DNA from 2 places in the Streptomyces sp. NPDC003393 genome. Region 1 is predicted to be linked to the other one. Evidence: riboswitches for the same ligand, from Rfam matches in the RefSeq annotation. Region 1 holds a riboswitch; the other holds the start of a gene.
What was found. Region 1 has a riboswitch for cyclic di-AMP ahead of ACWDUZ_RS06285 (transglycosylase family protein). Riboswitches for the same ligand answer to the same signal wherever they lie in the genome.
Positions count from the first base shown of each region.

Region 1 (7,112 bases):
TGGTCGTGGTGGAGAACCGGTCCCGGTCATTCCGGTCCTTCACGGCCATGGTCCCGCCTCCCCTGCACACGTGCGTACGTCCCCGGACACGGTACGGGACCGGGCACGGAGACGTACGGGCGACTGGCTGAGCCTCACCCCGGGTCGGGTCGGCCCCGGGAGACCTCGGCCTAGGCCCTGAAGCGCGGGAAGGCGCTGCGGCCGGCGTACACGGCGGCGTCGTCGAGGATCTCCTCGATGCGCAGCAGCTGGTTGTACTTGGCGACGCGCTCGGAGCGGGCCGGGGCGCCGGTCTTGATCTGGCCGCAGTTGGTGGCGACGGCCAGGTCGGCGATGGTGACGTCCTCGGTCTCGCCGGAGCGGTGGGACATCATGCACTTGAAGCCGTTGCGCTGGGCCAGCTCGACGGCGTCCAGGGTCTCGGTCAGCGAGCCGATCTGGTTCACCTTCACCAGCAGGGCGTTGGCGGTGCCCTCCTCGATGCCGCGGGCCAGACGCTCGGGGTTGGTGACGAACAGGTCGTCGCCGACCAGCTGGACCTTGTCGCCGAGCTTGTCGGTGATGACCTTCCACCCGGCCCAGTCGTCCTCGAACAGCGGGTCCTCGATGGAGACGAGCGGGTAGGCCGCGACGAGCTCCTCGTAGTACTCCGTCATCTCGGCGGCGGAGCGCTCCTTGCCCTCGAAGAGGTACTTGCCGTCCTTGTAGAACTCGGAGGCGGCGACGTCGAGCGCGAGGGCGATCTGCTCGCCGGGCGCGTACCCGGCCTCCTTGATCGCCTCGAGGATGAGGTCGAGGGCCTCGCGGTTGGAGCCGAGGTTCGGGGCGAAGCCGCCCTCGTCGCCGAGGCCGGTGGACAGGCCCTTGGTCTTCAGGACCTTCTTCAGCGTGTGGTAGACCTCGGTGCCCCAGCGCAGCGCCTCGGAGAAGGACTCCGCGCCGATCGGAGCGATCATGAACTCCTGGATGTCCACGTTGGAGTCGGCGTGCGAGCCGCCGTTCAGGATGTTCATCATCGGCACCGGCAGCAGGTGCGCGTTCGGGCCGCCCAGGTAGCGGAAGAGCGGGAGGTCGGACGCCTCGGAGGCGGCGTGGGCGACGGCGAGGGAGACACCGAGGATGGCGTTGGCCCCGAGGGAGCCCTTGTTGTCGGTGGCGTCCAGGTCGAACATGGCCTGGTCGATCAGACGCTGCTCGGTGGCGTCGTAGCCGACGAGCTCCGGGCCGATCTGCTCGATGACGGCGAGGACGGCCTTCTCGACGCCCTTGCCCTGGTAGCGGTTGGGGTCCCCGTCGCGCAGCTCGATGGCCTCGAAGGCACCCGTCGAGGCGCCGGACGGAACGGCGGCACGACCCGTGCTGCCGTCGTCGAGGCCGACCTCGACCTCGACCGTGGGGTTGCCTCGGGAGTCCAGGATTTCCCGGGCTACGACGACGTCGATGGACGGCACGAGCATCTCCTTCGTGGATGTGACGCTGAAAGTGCGGGGCTTGTGAGCCTTGCGACTAGAGCCTAACCGTCCCCGGGCCCCGGCCGTCCGACCGACCGTCCCGTGGACAGGGTGACGGCCACATTGTTCCACACCGGAACAAAAGGAGGGAGCAGTTGCGGAAAGTCGAGGGAAACCGCCGGCGAAAAGGGCCCCGCCCCGGCGCGTACGGGGGAACACGCGCCGGGGCGGGGGGACTGGGGGGACGGGACCCACGGGACGGGGAGCCCGCGGGAGGGGAGCGGACCCGCGGCCCGCGCCGCCTACTTCAGGTGCAGCTGCTGGCCGGGGAAGATGAGGTCCGCGTCCTCGACGATGTCCTTGTTCAGCTGGAACAGCTTCTCCCAGCCGCCCTTGACGTGGTGCTCGGCGGCGATGGAGCTGAGCGTGTCACCGGAGACCACCTTGTACTCGCCGTCACCCTTCTCGACCTTCTTGCCGGCCGGGGTGGTGACGGTCTTCTTCGGGGCCGGACGCGTGGCGGAGCGGTCGGCCGCCTGCTGCTCGGTGGAGCGGGTGGTGGTGCTCTTGGGCGCGGTGCTCTTGGCGGCGCTGCCGGCGGGGGCGGTGGCACCGCTGTAGGGGGTGCTCGACAGGCCCTTGCCGCACACCGGCCAGGCGCCCTTGCCCTGACCCGCCAGCACCTTCTCGGCGACGGCTATCTGCTGCGCCTTGGAGGCCAGGTCGGCGCGCGGGGCGTAGGCGGTGCCGCCGAACGCGGCCCAGGTGGAGTTCGTGAACTGCAGGCCGCCGTAGAAGCCGTTGCCGGTGTTGATGGACCAGTTGCCGCCGGACTCGCACCGGGCGACCGCGTCCCACTCGGAGGCGGTGGCGGCGGAAGCGTTGCCGGCCGCCATCAGCGGGCCGGCGACGGCGGCGGAGGCGACACCGGCGAGTGCGATGGCGCGGGTGGCCTTGGAGGAACGACGGTGCTTGCCCTTGCCGGAAAACAGCATGGATGGATCCCCTCACCGACGCCTGCGAGGTGAGCTGTCGGGTTCGGGCCGGTTGAGTTGCCCGGCCGTGCCCTCGAAGAGGCACGGCTACACCCCAAGCCGCTCGGGCGAACTGCCCGCTGCGGCACTTACCTTGGGTCCCCCGCTCCTGCCTACGGCGCTCGACGCGACGACTGTTCCCGTGCGGCCGCCGGCAGGATTCGGCGTGGCGGCAGCCGGGGCTCGCGGTGGCGAGCGGTCATGACCGTAGACACGAGATCGACGGGATTTCAAAGACGATCACGGCTTCTGAGACTCATCCCACACTTTCACCGAATGGGACATTCAGTACGAAGTGTGACGTGAACTCCTGCTAGTTCTGGGCGCTTTCGACCGGGACATCCAGGCTCTGACCGGCGACGATGCGGTTCGGGTCGGAGCCGATGGCCGCCTCGTTGGCGTCGTAGAGGGCGTGCCACCCGCCGTGGACGTCAAGGGAGTCGGCGATGGAGGCGAGCGAGTCGCCGGCGCGGACGGTGTAGGAGTCGGCGGAGGCGGTGTGCGCGCCGCCGTCGCCCCGGGAGGCGTGCCGGCCGCCGGCCGCGCTCTCCGTCAGGTCCTCGGCGGCGCTGCCGCCGCGGTGCCGGCCGGTGCCCAGGGCCCCGGTGTCGACGAGAGCCGAAGATCCGACACTCTGCCGGTAGTTGTCCGAGTCGTCCCGGTCGGGTGCGGTCGAAGGCGACGCTTCGGGCGTCGCGACACCCTCCGTGCCGGACCCGGGAGTCGCACCGGACTCGGGGGCGCCGCCCTGCTCGCCGGACCGCGAGGGCGCGTCGGACGGATTCACGGGGGATGCGGAGGACGAATCGCCCGAAGAGGAGGATCCGGCACCGAGGCCGGCGTCCGAATCGGACGAGGACGAACCGGAGTTGCCGTTGTTCCGCGACGAGTCATCGAGCCCGGGGTCACTCACATCGGACGATCCGGACGTGCCGGATGCATCACTCGACTCCGACGATCCCGACGCATGCGACGAGTGGGACGCACCGGAGGAGCGGGAGGAACCGGACCTCGAGGACGAGTCGTAGCCAAGACCCGTGTCGACCTTCGCGGCACCGGTGTCCTTGGTGAGCCCGGAGAGCAGGCCGCAGGTGGGCCAGGCGCCGGGGCCCCGGTCGGCGAGGATCTTCTCGGCCACGGCTATCTGCTGGGACCGGCTGGCCTGGTCGGCGCTCGGGGCGAAGTCGAGGCCGCCGTACTCCTCCCAGTCGTCCTGGGTCAGCTGCAGACCGCCGTAGTAGCCGTTGCCGTTGTCGGCGCTCCAGGAGCCGCCCGTCTCGCACTGGGCCACCTTGTCCCACGTAGTGCCGTCGGCCGCGTGCGCGCCGGTGGCGCCGAGGAGCGGGATGGCGATGGCGGAGCCGGTCACTCCGGCGGTGACGAAGAGGGCCGGAGCCTGACGGGGGCGACGGTGACGGCCGTTCCCGGAGAGCATGCAAGGACCTTTCGGCGACAACAGATACCGACGTGACGGGTGATGCTCGTACGCCACGCTGATGCGTGAACGTATCGGCTGAGGATCCTCCGTCACAAGTTCATGCCGCGCAGATCACGTGAAGATCACACAGTTGAACGTGTGTCACCTTTGCTTCCGTCAACGCCGTTCTGCCGGTGGGAGGCCACGCTCTGCCGGGGTGAAGCGCACGGGCAGCGTCCGCAGTCCCCGCATGATGAGTCCGCCACGCCGGCGCAAGTCGTCCGGTTCGGCGTCGAGTCGGAGGTCGGGAAGCCGGGTGAGGAGCGTGGCGAGGGCGGTCTGGCCCTCCAGGCGCGCCAGCGGGGCGCCGAGGCAGTAGTGGATGCCGTGCCCGTACCCCAGGTGCTGGTTGTCGCGCCGGCCGAGGTCCAAGGTGTCCGGGTCGGCGAACCGCTCCGGGTCGCGGTCGGCGGCGGCGAGCACGACGAGCACCGGGTCGCCCGCCGCGATGTCCTGTCCGCCGATGGTGAGCGGCCGGGTGGCGAACCGCCAGGTGGCCATCTCCACCGGGCCGTCGTAGCGGAGCAGTTCCTCGACGCCGGTCTCCAGCAGGCCGCGTTCGCCGCGGGCCAGGGAGTCCTGGAGGCGGTGTCGCTGCTCGGGATGGGTGAGCAGGGCGTAGGCGCCGTTGCCGATCAGGTTGACGGTCGTCTCGAAACCCGCGAAGAGGAGGATGAAGGCCATGGCGGCGGCCTCCTTCTCGGTGAGGTGCTCACCGTGGTCGGAGGCGCGGATGAGGCCGGAGATCAGGTCCTCGCCGGGGGCCGGCTCCGCGGGCAGCGCCTGCCGCTTGCGGTGGATCAGCTCGGCGAGGTAGCCGCGCATCTTCTTCACCGACCGCGCGACGCCACCCCGCGGGCTCTTTCCGTGCCCCTGGGGGTCCGAGGGCTTGCCCCCGGGAAAATGCAGCATCATGCCCGCCCAGTCGCGGAAGTCGTCCTGGTCCTCGCGCGGGACGCCGAGCATGTCGCAGATGGCGTAGATGGGCAGCGGGAAGGCGAACTCGTGGATGAGGTCGGCGGTGCCGCGGTCCGCGAACCCGTCGATGAGCCGGTCGGTCAGCTCCTGCACGCGCGGCGCGAACTCGGCGACCCGGCGGGGCGTGAACGCCTTGCTGACCAGGCGGCGCAGCCGGGTGTGGTCCGGCGGGTCGATGTTGAGCAGATGCGTCATCAGCTCGGCCTTGCGCTCGCCGGGGATGCCGGTCCTGTCCTTGGCGTGCGCCGGCTCGTCGTGGTGCGCGGGGTTCTTGCTCAGACGCTGGTCGGCCAGGGCCTGCCGGGCGTCGGCGTAACGGGTGACCAGCCAGGCCTCGACTCCGCTGGGCAGGCGGGTGCGGTGCACGGGGGCGTGCTCGCGGAGCCAGGCGTAGGCGGGGTAGGGGTTGCTCGCGAACTCCCAGGTGAAGAGTTCGGGGGCGGGCTGCTGGGGCTCGTCGGTCCGGGACTGGTCGGTCACTCTCCGACCGTATCCCGGGGGTCCGTGACCGGCCCGCCCCGGACCGTCGGCGCGGGGCAGCGCACCTGTGGCACGCGGCCCCGCCCAGGAGGAACGCCGCTCAGTGTTTGAGGAGGAAGTCGTACACCGCTTGCCGGCCCTCGTCGTTCGCGGCCCTGCTCTGCACCGAGTGCGCGGCTCCCTCGACCACCACGACCTCGGCGCGCGGGGTGAGCTTCTTCTGGTCGTACAGCCACTCCACCGGCGTCGACAGATCACGGTCGCCGCCGAGCAGCAGGACCGGGATGTCGCCGGGGAGCCTGCGGTGCGGCGACGGCAGCGGGGGCGCCTGGGTGAGCGGCCAGTGCAGGCAGCTGAGCATCGAGCCGAGGCCCGTGGCGGTGGCGGCGTCGAAGGGGCCGTAGTCGTGGGGGGTCAGCCCGGCGCCCGCCTTCTCCAGCGCCTCGCGCCGTCCGGCCAGGGGGGCGTCCGACCTGCCCCAGGGGTAACGGCCGTCCAGGCACAGCGTCGAGGCGTGCAGGCCCTGGCTCAGCTCCTCGGCGGTCGCGGCGTTGCCCTGCCGGGTGCCCGCGATCAGGCCGTGCAGCGGTCCGGGGTCGCCGCCGGCGGCCTTGTGCAGGGCGTCGATCATCTCCGCGTAGTCCGGGTCGACGAATTCCCAGGTGGTCAGCGCGTCGATGACGTCGACGCCGTTGCCGTAGGTGTCCACGACCTCGGCGAGGTCCGCCGCGGGGTCCGTGGTGCAGTGGATCGCCGCGCACGCCGTCCGCAGCACGCGCGGTGCCGCGCGCAGGGCGGCGCGGTCCATCGGGTCGTACCCGCTCTGCGGTACGACCGAGTCCAGCACCAGCCGTGCGACACGGCCCGGGTGCGCCAGCGCGTACCGCGAGGCGGTGTACGTGCCGTAGGAGACACCGTCCAGGGTCAACTTCCGTACGCCCAGCGCGAGGCGCAGCAGCTCCAGGTCGGCGACGGTGTCACCGGTGCTGTAGAAGCGGCGCTGTTCGCCGACGGCCGCGGCGCAGTCCTTCACCGCCTGCTCGGTGGGCGGGGTGAGGTCGGATGCGCCCATCTCCTGCTGGAGCCGCGGGCACTGCAGCGCGCCCCCGCCGGTGCCGCGCTGGTCGATCATCACCAGGCGGTAGTCCTTCAGGACCGGCGCCATCCTCTCGCTGATCCGCTGCACGAACGGCACGCCCGGCTGGCCCGGGCCGCCCGTCAGGAACAGCAGGACGCCCTTGGGGGCCTTGGCGTTGTCCGCCATCGCGACGTTCAGGCCGAGCCGGCCCGGTGTGCGCCCCCGGTGGTCGAGCGGGACGCTCAGGGTCGCGCAGGTGAAGCCCTCGAGGCCGGGGCAGGCCGCGGCGCCGGAGAGTCCCCCGCTCTCCCCGGCCGGCGCCGCGGCCGCCCCGCCCTGCCGGTCCTGCGCCGCCGAGGTGCAGGTGCCCGACACCAGCAGGACTCCGGCGGCGGCGAGCGCCACGGTCACCCGTGACCGGGGTCTCCGTGCCCCCCGCGCCCTCCGTACGGGCGGTACGGGCGCCCCCGCCCGGGTCCTTCGGATCAGTCGAATCCCTGGTGCCCTGCGCATGCCAGCCCCCTCGTCTTCGTCGACCGGGGCATCAGGGTGCGCCGGGGCGGTTGGTCGCGGCGAGCGCTCGTGCCACGATTCGACCAGGTTCGAAAGGTGTG
Region 1 is NZ_JBSFRB010000004.1:198,075-205,186, reverse strand. It holds gene ACWDUZ_RS06295 (FtsB family cell division protein) at 1-49, opposite strand, end outside; gene eno (phosphopyruvate hydratase) at 171-1,457, opposite strand; gene ACWDUZ_RS06285 (transglycosylase family protein) at 1,754-2,446, opposite strand; cyclic di-AMP (ydaO/yuaA leader) riboswitch at 2,451-2,616, opposite strand; gene ACWDUZ_RS06280 (transglycosylase family protein) at 2,799-3,920, opposite strand; gene ACWDUZ_RS06275 (cytochrome P450 family protein) at 4,080-5,420, opposite strand; gene ACWDUZ_RS06270 (alpha/beta fold hydrolase) at 5,521-6,909, opposite strand.

Region 2 (7,112 bases), on a different contig from region 1:
CGCGAAGACGGCGACCACCAGGGTGGCGACCAGGCAGAAGGCCATGGCCGTGACGTACTTGGTGAGCAGCAGACGGGTGCGGCCCGCCGGGGCGACCAGCAGATAGCGCAGGGTGCCCGCGTTCGCCTCGCCGGCTATCGCGTCGCCCGCGACCACGCCCACGGCCATCGGGAGGAAGAACGGCAGTGTGGCCGCCAGCGCGGTGAACACCAGGAAGAGCCCGTTGTTGGTGATCTGGGAGATGAACGCGGGACCTCCACCGCCCCCGCCCGCCGCGGACGAACCGTCCCCGGTCTCGATCCGGACGGCCACTCCGACGAGGACCGGCACGGCAGCCAGCACACCGAGCAGCGCGAGGGTGCGCCAGCGCCGGAAGGTGGTCAGCAGCTCACTGCGCAGCAGCCCGAGGGTCCACAACCGCGTCGGGGAACCCACGGCCATCCGCGCCGGCGCCGTCTCAGCCCGCGACATCGAACCCCTCCCCCGTGAGTGCCACGAACGCGTCCTCCAGCGAGGCGCGTCGCACCCCGAAGCCCCGCACGCGCACGCCTGCCGTGACCAGAGCGGCGTTCACCTCGGCGAGATCACGCTCCGGCGGCTCGCCGGTCACCCGGTCGTCGGTGACGACGACATCGGCGACCGCCTGCTCCTTCAGCACCCGGGCCGCCTCCGCCGTGTCCGGTGTGGTCACCACGAGCCGGCCACGGGCCCCGGCGGCCAGCTCGGCGACCGGGCCCTGGGTGATCAGCCTCCCCCGGGCCATGACCGCGGCGTGCGTGCACACCTGCTCGATCTCGTCCAGCAGATGGGACGAGAGGAAGACGGTCGTGCCGTCGGAGGCCAGCTCGCGCACCAGGGAGCGGATCTCCCGCATGCCCTGCGGGTCGAGGCCGTTGGTCGGTTCGTCCAGGACGAGCAGTCTGCGCGGCCGGAGCAGCGCGGCGGCGAGTCCGAGGCGCTGCTTCATGCCCAGCGAGTACGCCCTGGCCTTCTTGCCCGCGGCGGTGGTCAGGCCCACCCGGTCCAGTGCGGCCGCGACCCGGGACCCGCGGGTGCGCGGTTCGGCTGTGGGGTCGGCGGCGTCGTAGCGCAGCAGGTTGTCCCGGCCGGTCAGGAAGCCGTACAGGGCTGGGCCCTCGATCAGCGCGCCGACGTGCGGCAGCACGGCGCGCGACGAACGGGGCATGGGGTGCCCCAGAACTCGCGCGGTGCCGGAGGTGGGCTCGATCAGCCCCATCAGCATGCGGATGGTGGTGGTCTTGCCCGAGCCGTTCGGCCCGAGGAAACCGAAGACGCTGCCCTCCGGGACGGTCAGGTCCAAGCCGTCGACGGCGAGCTGCCCGCCGCGATAGCGCTTGGTGAGCGCGCGGGTGTGGATGACGCCGTCCTCGGCGTCCCGCGCGGCCCGCTCCGGCCGCGTGGCGGACACCTCGTCCATCGGCTCCCCCGGCTCCCTCGGTCCGTCGTGCTCTCTCGCGTGCCTACTGCCCGGCGTTCGCCGCCTTGACCAGGGCGTCCTTGGTGACCGTGCCGACGTAGACCTTGCCGTCGTCGGTGATCAGGGCGTTGACCAGGCGGGTGGAGAAGACCGTGCCCTTGCCGAACTTCCCGCTGGCCTGGTCGCCGAGCGAACCGAGGAAGCCGCCCAGGTCTCCCTTGCCGGAGGACGACGGGATGCCGCCCTCGGCGCCGGAGTCGAGGACCGCGATGGAGTTCCAGCCCTTCCCGAGGACCTTCGCACCCTCCTCGGCGAGCCCCTTCTGCGGGGCGAGGCCGTGGTGCGGGTTCGGCCGGACGGGGCGCGCGCCCGTCTCGGCGTCCTTCTTCTCGGTGACCTTCGCGCCCTTGGGCGGGGTGAAGTCGAACGTGGAGGCGGCCGGCGCGGCGAAGCTGACCTGGGTGAAGCCGGCGTCCACCACGGCGGCGCCCCCGCTCGCCGGGGTGAGTGTGAACTTGAGCGGCATCCCGGTCCTGGAGTCCACCGCGATGCTGATCACACCGACCGTGGTGCCGGAGGCGTGCTTGGGCTTGATGACCAGCCGGTAGGCGTCCCGGCCCGCCACCTGGGCGGTGCCGTCCACCGTCACCGAGGTGGTGTCGTCGACCGACTTCAGGGCCTGGTCGGCGAAGTCCTTGGGCGTGGCCGGCACCTCGTCCCGGTGCTGGGTGCCGTCCTGGTCCGCGGTGCTGTGGTAGACCTCGTTGGACTTGCTGTCGTAGCCCCAGACGTCCGCGCCGTTGTGGATGAGGCTGTACTCGGCGGCGCTCTCGATCAGCGAGACCTTCTGCCGGTCCGGGCCGTCGGCCGCGACGCGCAGGGTGTGCGTGCCGGAGGCCAGCTCGGTCAGCTTGGTGCTCGGATCGGCCGACGATCCGTCACCGCCCTTGGCAGCACCGGAGAGCAGGCCGCTCTCCAGACCGCCGAGGTCCGGAAGACCGAGGTCGGTGGTGATCTTGGCGGTGCCGGACAGCTGCTGGACGTCCGACTTGGCGATTTTCTCGATGAGTTGCTGCGCGGTGATCTTCGGAAGGTCCGGGTCGCCGGAGTCGGCGAGTGCGGGGACGAGCCCGATCGTCGCCGCCGCCACCCCCACCACCGCGACCGGAACGACGTAGCGGGCGGCCTTGCGCCGCGCCGAGTGCGGGTCGTCGACCGCCGCGCCCCTGGCGTCGTCGGATTCGTACGGTGTCATGTGTGCCTTACCTCCGTCGTCGGCGGCGGCTGCCCGTCTGTACTGCTCCCACCCCCGAGCCGCCATTCTCACCCGAATCGGTGAGGAGTGGTGTGGTCCGTGGTTTCCATCTGACCAAATCGACAGCGCGGAAGCGTCAGACCGCGGAGCCAACTCCGCGTACGCCTGCGGTATGACACGAAGCGGCGGCGTCTCCACCCGTCCCGTAGGGGTCGGGTGGAGACGCCGCCCGTGTCCGTGAGGAGAAGCGACCCCGACAGGACGCTCCGGGAAGAACCGGCCTCAGCCGGCGCGGTGCACCACCGCGTCGCACAGCTCGAGCAGCGCGGCCTTCGCGTCGCACTCGCGCAGCGGCGCCAGCGCGGCGCGCGCCTCCTCCGCGTACCGCACGGTGTCCCGACGGGCCTGCTCCAGGGCCGGGTGCACCCGCAGCGCCGCGAGCGCCTCCGCGTGCCGTGCGTCGTCACTGAGGTCGGAGTCCAGCAGCTCGCACAGCGCGAGGTCCTCGGACAGGCCCAGCCGCTGTGCGCGCTCGCGCAGCCTCAGCACCGGCAGGGTCGGAATGCCCTCCCGCAGGTCCGTCCCCGGGGTCTTGCCCGACTCGTGCGAGTCGGAGGCGATGTCCAGCACGTCGTCGGCCAGCTGGAACGCGACACCCAGCCGCTCGCCGTACTGCGTCAGCACGTCCACGACGGTCTCGTCGGCGCCGGACATCATCGCGCCGAACCGGCACGAGACGGCCACCAGCGACCCCGTCTTGCCGCCCAGCACGTCCAGGTAGTGGTCGACCGGATCCCGTCCGTCCTGCGGCCCCGCCGTCTCCAGGATCTGCCCGGTGACCAGCCGCTCGAACGCCAGTGCCTGCACGCGGACCGCCTCGGGCCCGAGGTCGGCGAGGATCTGGGAGGCCCGGGCGAACAGGAAGTCACCGGTGAGGACGGCGACGGAGTTGCCCCAGCGGGTGTTCGCGCTGGCCACCCCGCGCCGCACGGCGGCCTCGTCCATCACGTCGTCGTGGTAGAGCGTGGCCAGGTGGGTCAGTTCCACCACCACGGCCGCGGGCACGACCCCCGGCGCGTACGGGTCACCGAACTGCGCCGCCAGCATCACGAGCAGCGGTCGGAAACGCTTCCCGCCCGCCTTGACCAGGTGCTGCGCGGCCTCCGTGATGAAGGGGACCTCGCTCTTGGTGGCCTCGATCAGCCCTTCCTCGACAGCCGCCAATCCGGCCTGGACATCGGCTTCGAGAGCCTGGTCCCGCACGCTCAGCCCGAACGGCCCGACGACGGTCACGAGGGGTCTCCTGTCTGCTGGTGTCTGCTGGCGCTTACACGGTTTGTCGATAGGTCGCTGCCATCACTCAAGTCAGCGTATCCGGTCACGTTTCGATCACCGATGGCGCCCACCGCTACAGGCCAGGCACTATCGGATCACGCCCGATATGACCGCTTATCACCACACATGAGCATATATTTAGCGACTCATCTCTCCCTACCCCGGGCCGCCTTCACTCGCACACATGCGCACAGGTGTACACGTACGCACAGGCCATGACGTCACGCGAAGTGACGACCATCATGCCCGAACACTCCATGGCCCGATTTAACCCTATTGTCATCTCAATCCCGTTTGGCCGTAATTGCTCCTCTCTCCATAATTCCGTGAGTTGGGTCACGCCGGGCCCTCGACCCTCCGTGCGGCCCGTCTTCTCGCCTTCCCTTCCCCCGCATGCCAGTTGACCCTTGGCGATAGCAAAGGATCAAGCACCCCATATGCCACAGATCAAGGTCAACTAGGACGATCCGCAAACCGAGCACTTGTTCCGGACATGTGCTGTCGCATACGTTCCCGGTCCATCGAGCGGACGCCGAATCCTGCCGCCGCCCGATGCCCATCGACTGAACCACTCATGGCAGGAGCGGGGGACCCAGGTAAGTCGCCGGGCCGGAGCGTTGTACGTCGCGCCGGAACGGCTCGGGGTGAAGCCACGTCCCACGGGACGCGGCCGGGCACCTCCCCGCCCGAACCCGACAGCTCACCTCGCAGGCGTAGGAGAGGAATCCGCATGTCCGCTCAGGTCCAGCGCCGCACCCGCACCACCCGTCTCGTTCGCACCCTCGTCGCCGGCGGCGCGGGTGCGGCCGTCCTCGCTCTGCCGCTCATCGGCGCGACCAGCGCCTCCGCCGCCACTCCGGCCAAGAGCACCACCGCGGCCGTGAGCACGGTGGCCCATTCGAACAACCTCGACGGCTGGATCCGCGAGTCCCTCGCAATCATGCACAAAAAGGGCATTCCGGGCAGCTACCACGGCATCTACCGCAATGTGATGCGCGAGTCGTCCGGCAACCCGCGGGCCATCAACCTGTGGGACTCCAACGCCGCCAAGGGCATTCCCTCCAAGGGCCTGCTGCAGGTCATCCAGCCGACCTTCAACGCGTACCACGTGGACGGCACCTCGTTCGACATCTACGACCCGGTCGCGAACATCACGGCCGCCTGCAACTACGCGGCCGACCGGTACGGCTCGATCGACAACGTCTTCAGCGCGTACTGATCGGTCGCCCCACCCGTTCGCCAGGGCCTGTCCGATCGGAATCGTCGGACAGGCCCTGGGGGAACAACCGCTCGAGGACGACGGCGATGCCGTCGTCCTCGTTCGACGAGGTGACCTCGTCGGCCACCGCCTTCAGCTCGGGATGGGCGTTGGCCATGGCCACGCCCCGGGCGGCCCACTGGAACATGGGGATGTCGTTCGGCATGTCACCGAAGGCCAGGGCGCTGTGCCGGCCGAGCCCCAGACGCTCGGCGGCCAGCGCCAGTCCGGTCGCCTTGGTGATGCCGCAGGGCTGGAGTTCGACGGTCCCGGGCCCCGACATGGTGACCGTGGCGAGCGAGCCGACCGCGCCACGGGCCACCTCGGCCAACTCGTCGTCGGACAGCACTGGATGGCGCAGCAGCACCTTGCTGATCGGCGCCTGCCACAGCTCCTCGCGCCGCTCGACCCGCCACGCCGGCAGGGTCGGATGCGGCATCCGGTATCCCGGCTCGATGAGCGTGAGCCCGTCCGCCCCGTCCTGGTCGACGGCGGCGTACACCTCTCCCACCTCGGCCTCGATCTTGCCGAGCGCGGTCTCCGCCGTCTCCGTGTCCAGCGTGACCGACCACAGCAGACGGTCGGTCCCGGCGTCGTAGAGCTGCGCCCCCTGCCCGCACACCGCGAGGCCCGTGGAGCCCAGCGCCTTCAGCAGCGCCCGGACCCTCGGCGCCGGCCGGCCGGTCACGACGAGGTGCCGGGCACCGGCCGCCTCGGCCCGCGCGAGCGCGGCCACGGTCCGTTCGGACACGGAGTCGTCGCCGCGCAGCAGCGTTCCGTCCAGGTCGGTGGCGATGAGGGCAGGTGCAAGGGGAGCGGGCATGATCAGAGAATACGGATCCGCCGCACCCCCGGCCCCACCGGAACCGGACGACCCCGTTCGGCCCTCGCTGCACCGGGTCACCCCCCTCCAACTCGCCTCCGCCGTCCGCGAATGCTCAGCCGTGGGCCGTCGCCAGATGACGGGCCAGCCGTGGCGAGGCGAACTCCGTGCCGCACACGAAGCGCATCACCGGGCCGTACGACGCCGCCGCCGGCAGGCCCGTGAAGTACAGGCCCGGGACCGAGGAGACGTAGCCCGCCCCGAGCTTCGGGGCACCCCGGCTCACCGCGACTTCCGTGCGCAGCTCGTGGCCGAGGAAGCCCAGCGCGGCCAGGTCGACGCGGTAACCGGTCGCCGCCACGATGTGGTCGGCGGTCAGTTCCCGGGTGCTGCTGCCCAGGGTGCGCACGGTCAGCGCCGCGTGGTCGTCGCGGGCCTCGGCGCGGAGGATCCGGGCCACCTCGACGACCGGCACCGTTCCCTCGAAGCGGTCGCGCAGCCACCAGGCGCCGAGCGGGCCGAGCACCCGCCGGGCCAGATGGTGGCGGAGCCGGGCGGGGAGGCGGCGGTAGGGGTGGGGGTAGTGGCTGAGCGCCCACAGCGACCAGGCGCGGCCGAAGGGGGACTCGGGGCGCAGCCTGGGCTGGTCCCAGGGCGGGGCGCCGAAGGCGACCTTGCCACGGCCGCGCGCCACCACCCGCACCCGTGCGCCGGCCTCCGACGCGAGCGCGGCAGTCTCCAACGCCGACTGGCCGGCACCGACGACGATCAGCTCCTTGCCGGCGAACCGGGTCAGGTCGTGATGCTGGCAGCTGTGGGAGACCGCCGCGGTGGGCGTGGGGCCGTCCGGTGCCGCGGCGGCCAGTTCCGCCGGCAGATGGGCGAGGCCCGACAGGCCGGTCGCCACCACGACCGCACGGGCGGTGAACTGCTCCCCGGAGTCCAGCTTCAGCTCGAAGCCGTCACCCGGCCGCCGGTCGACCGACACGACCCGGGTCCGCTC
Region 2 is NZ_JBSFRB010000010.1:108,468-115,579, reverse strand. It holds gene ACWDUZ_RS13355 (ABC transporter permease) at 1-471, opposite strand, end outside; gene ACWDUZ_RS13350 (ABC transporter ATP-binding protein) at 458-1,438, opposite strand; gene ACWDUZ_RS13345 (LolA family protein) at 1,482-2,693, opposite strand; gene ACWDUZ_RS13340 (polyprenyl synthetase family protein) at 2,976-3,986, opposite strand; cyclic di-AMP (ydaO/yuaA leader) riboswitch at 4,579-4,755, shown strand; gene ACWDUZ_RS13335 (transglycosylase SLT domain-containing protein) at 4,759-5,247, shown strand; gene ACWDUZ_RS13330 (HAD family hydrolase) at 5,234-6,109, opposite strand; gene ACWDUZ_RS13325 (FAD-dependent oxidoreductase) at 6,225-7,112, opposite strand, start outside.
Region 2: it holds a riboswitch for cyclic di-AMP, as region 1 does, so the genes downstream of both, ACWDUZ_RS13335 (transglycosylase SLT domain-containing protein) here and ACWDUZ_RS06285 (transglycosylase family protein) in region 1, are expected to answer to the same signal.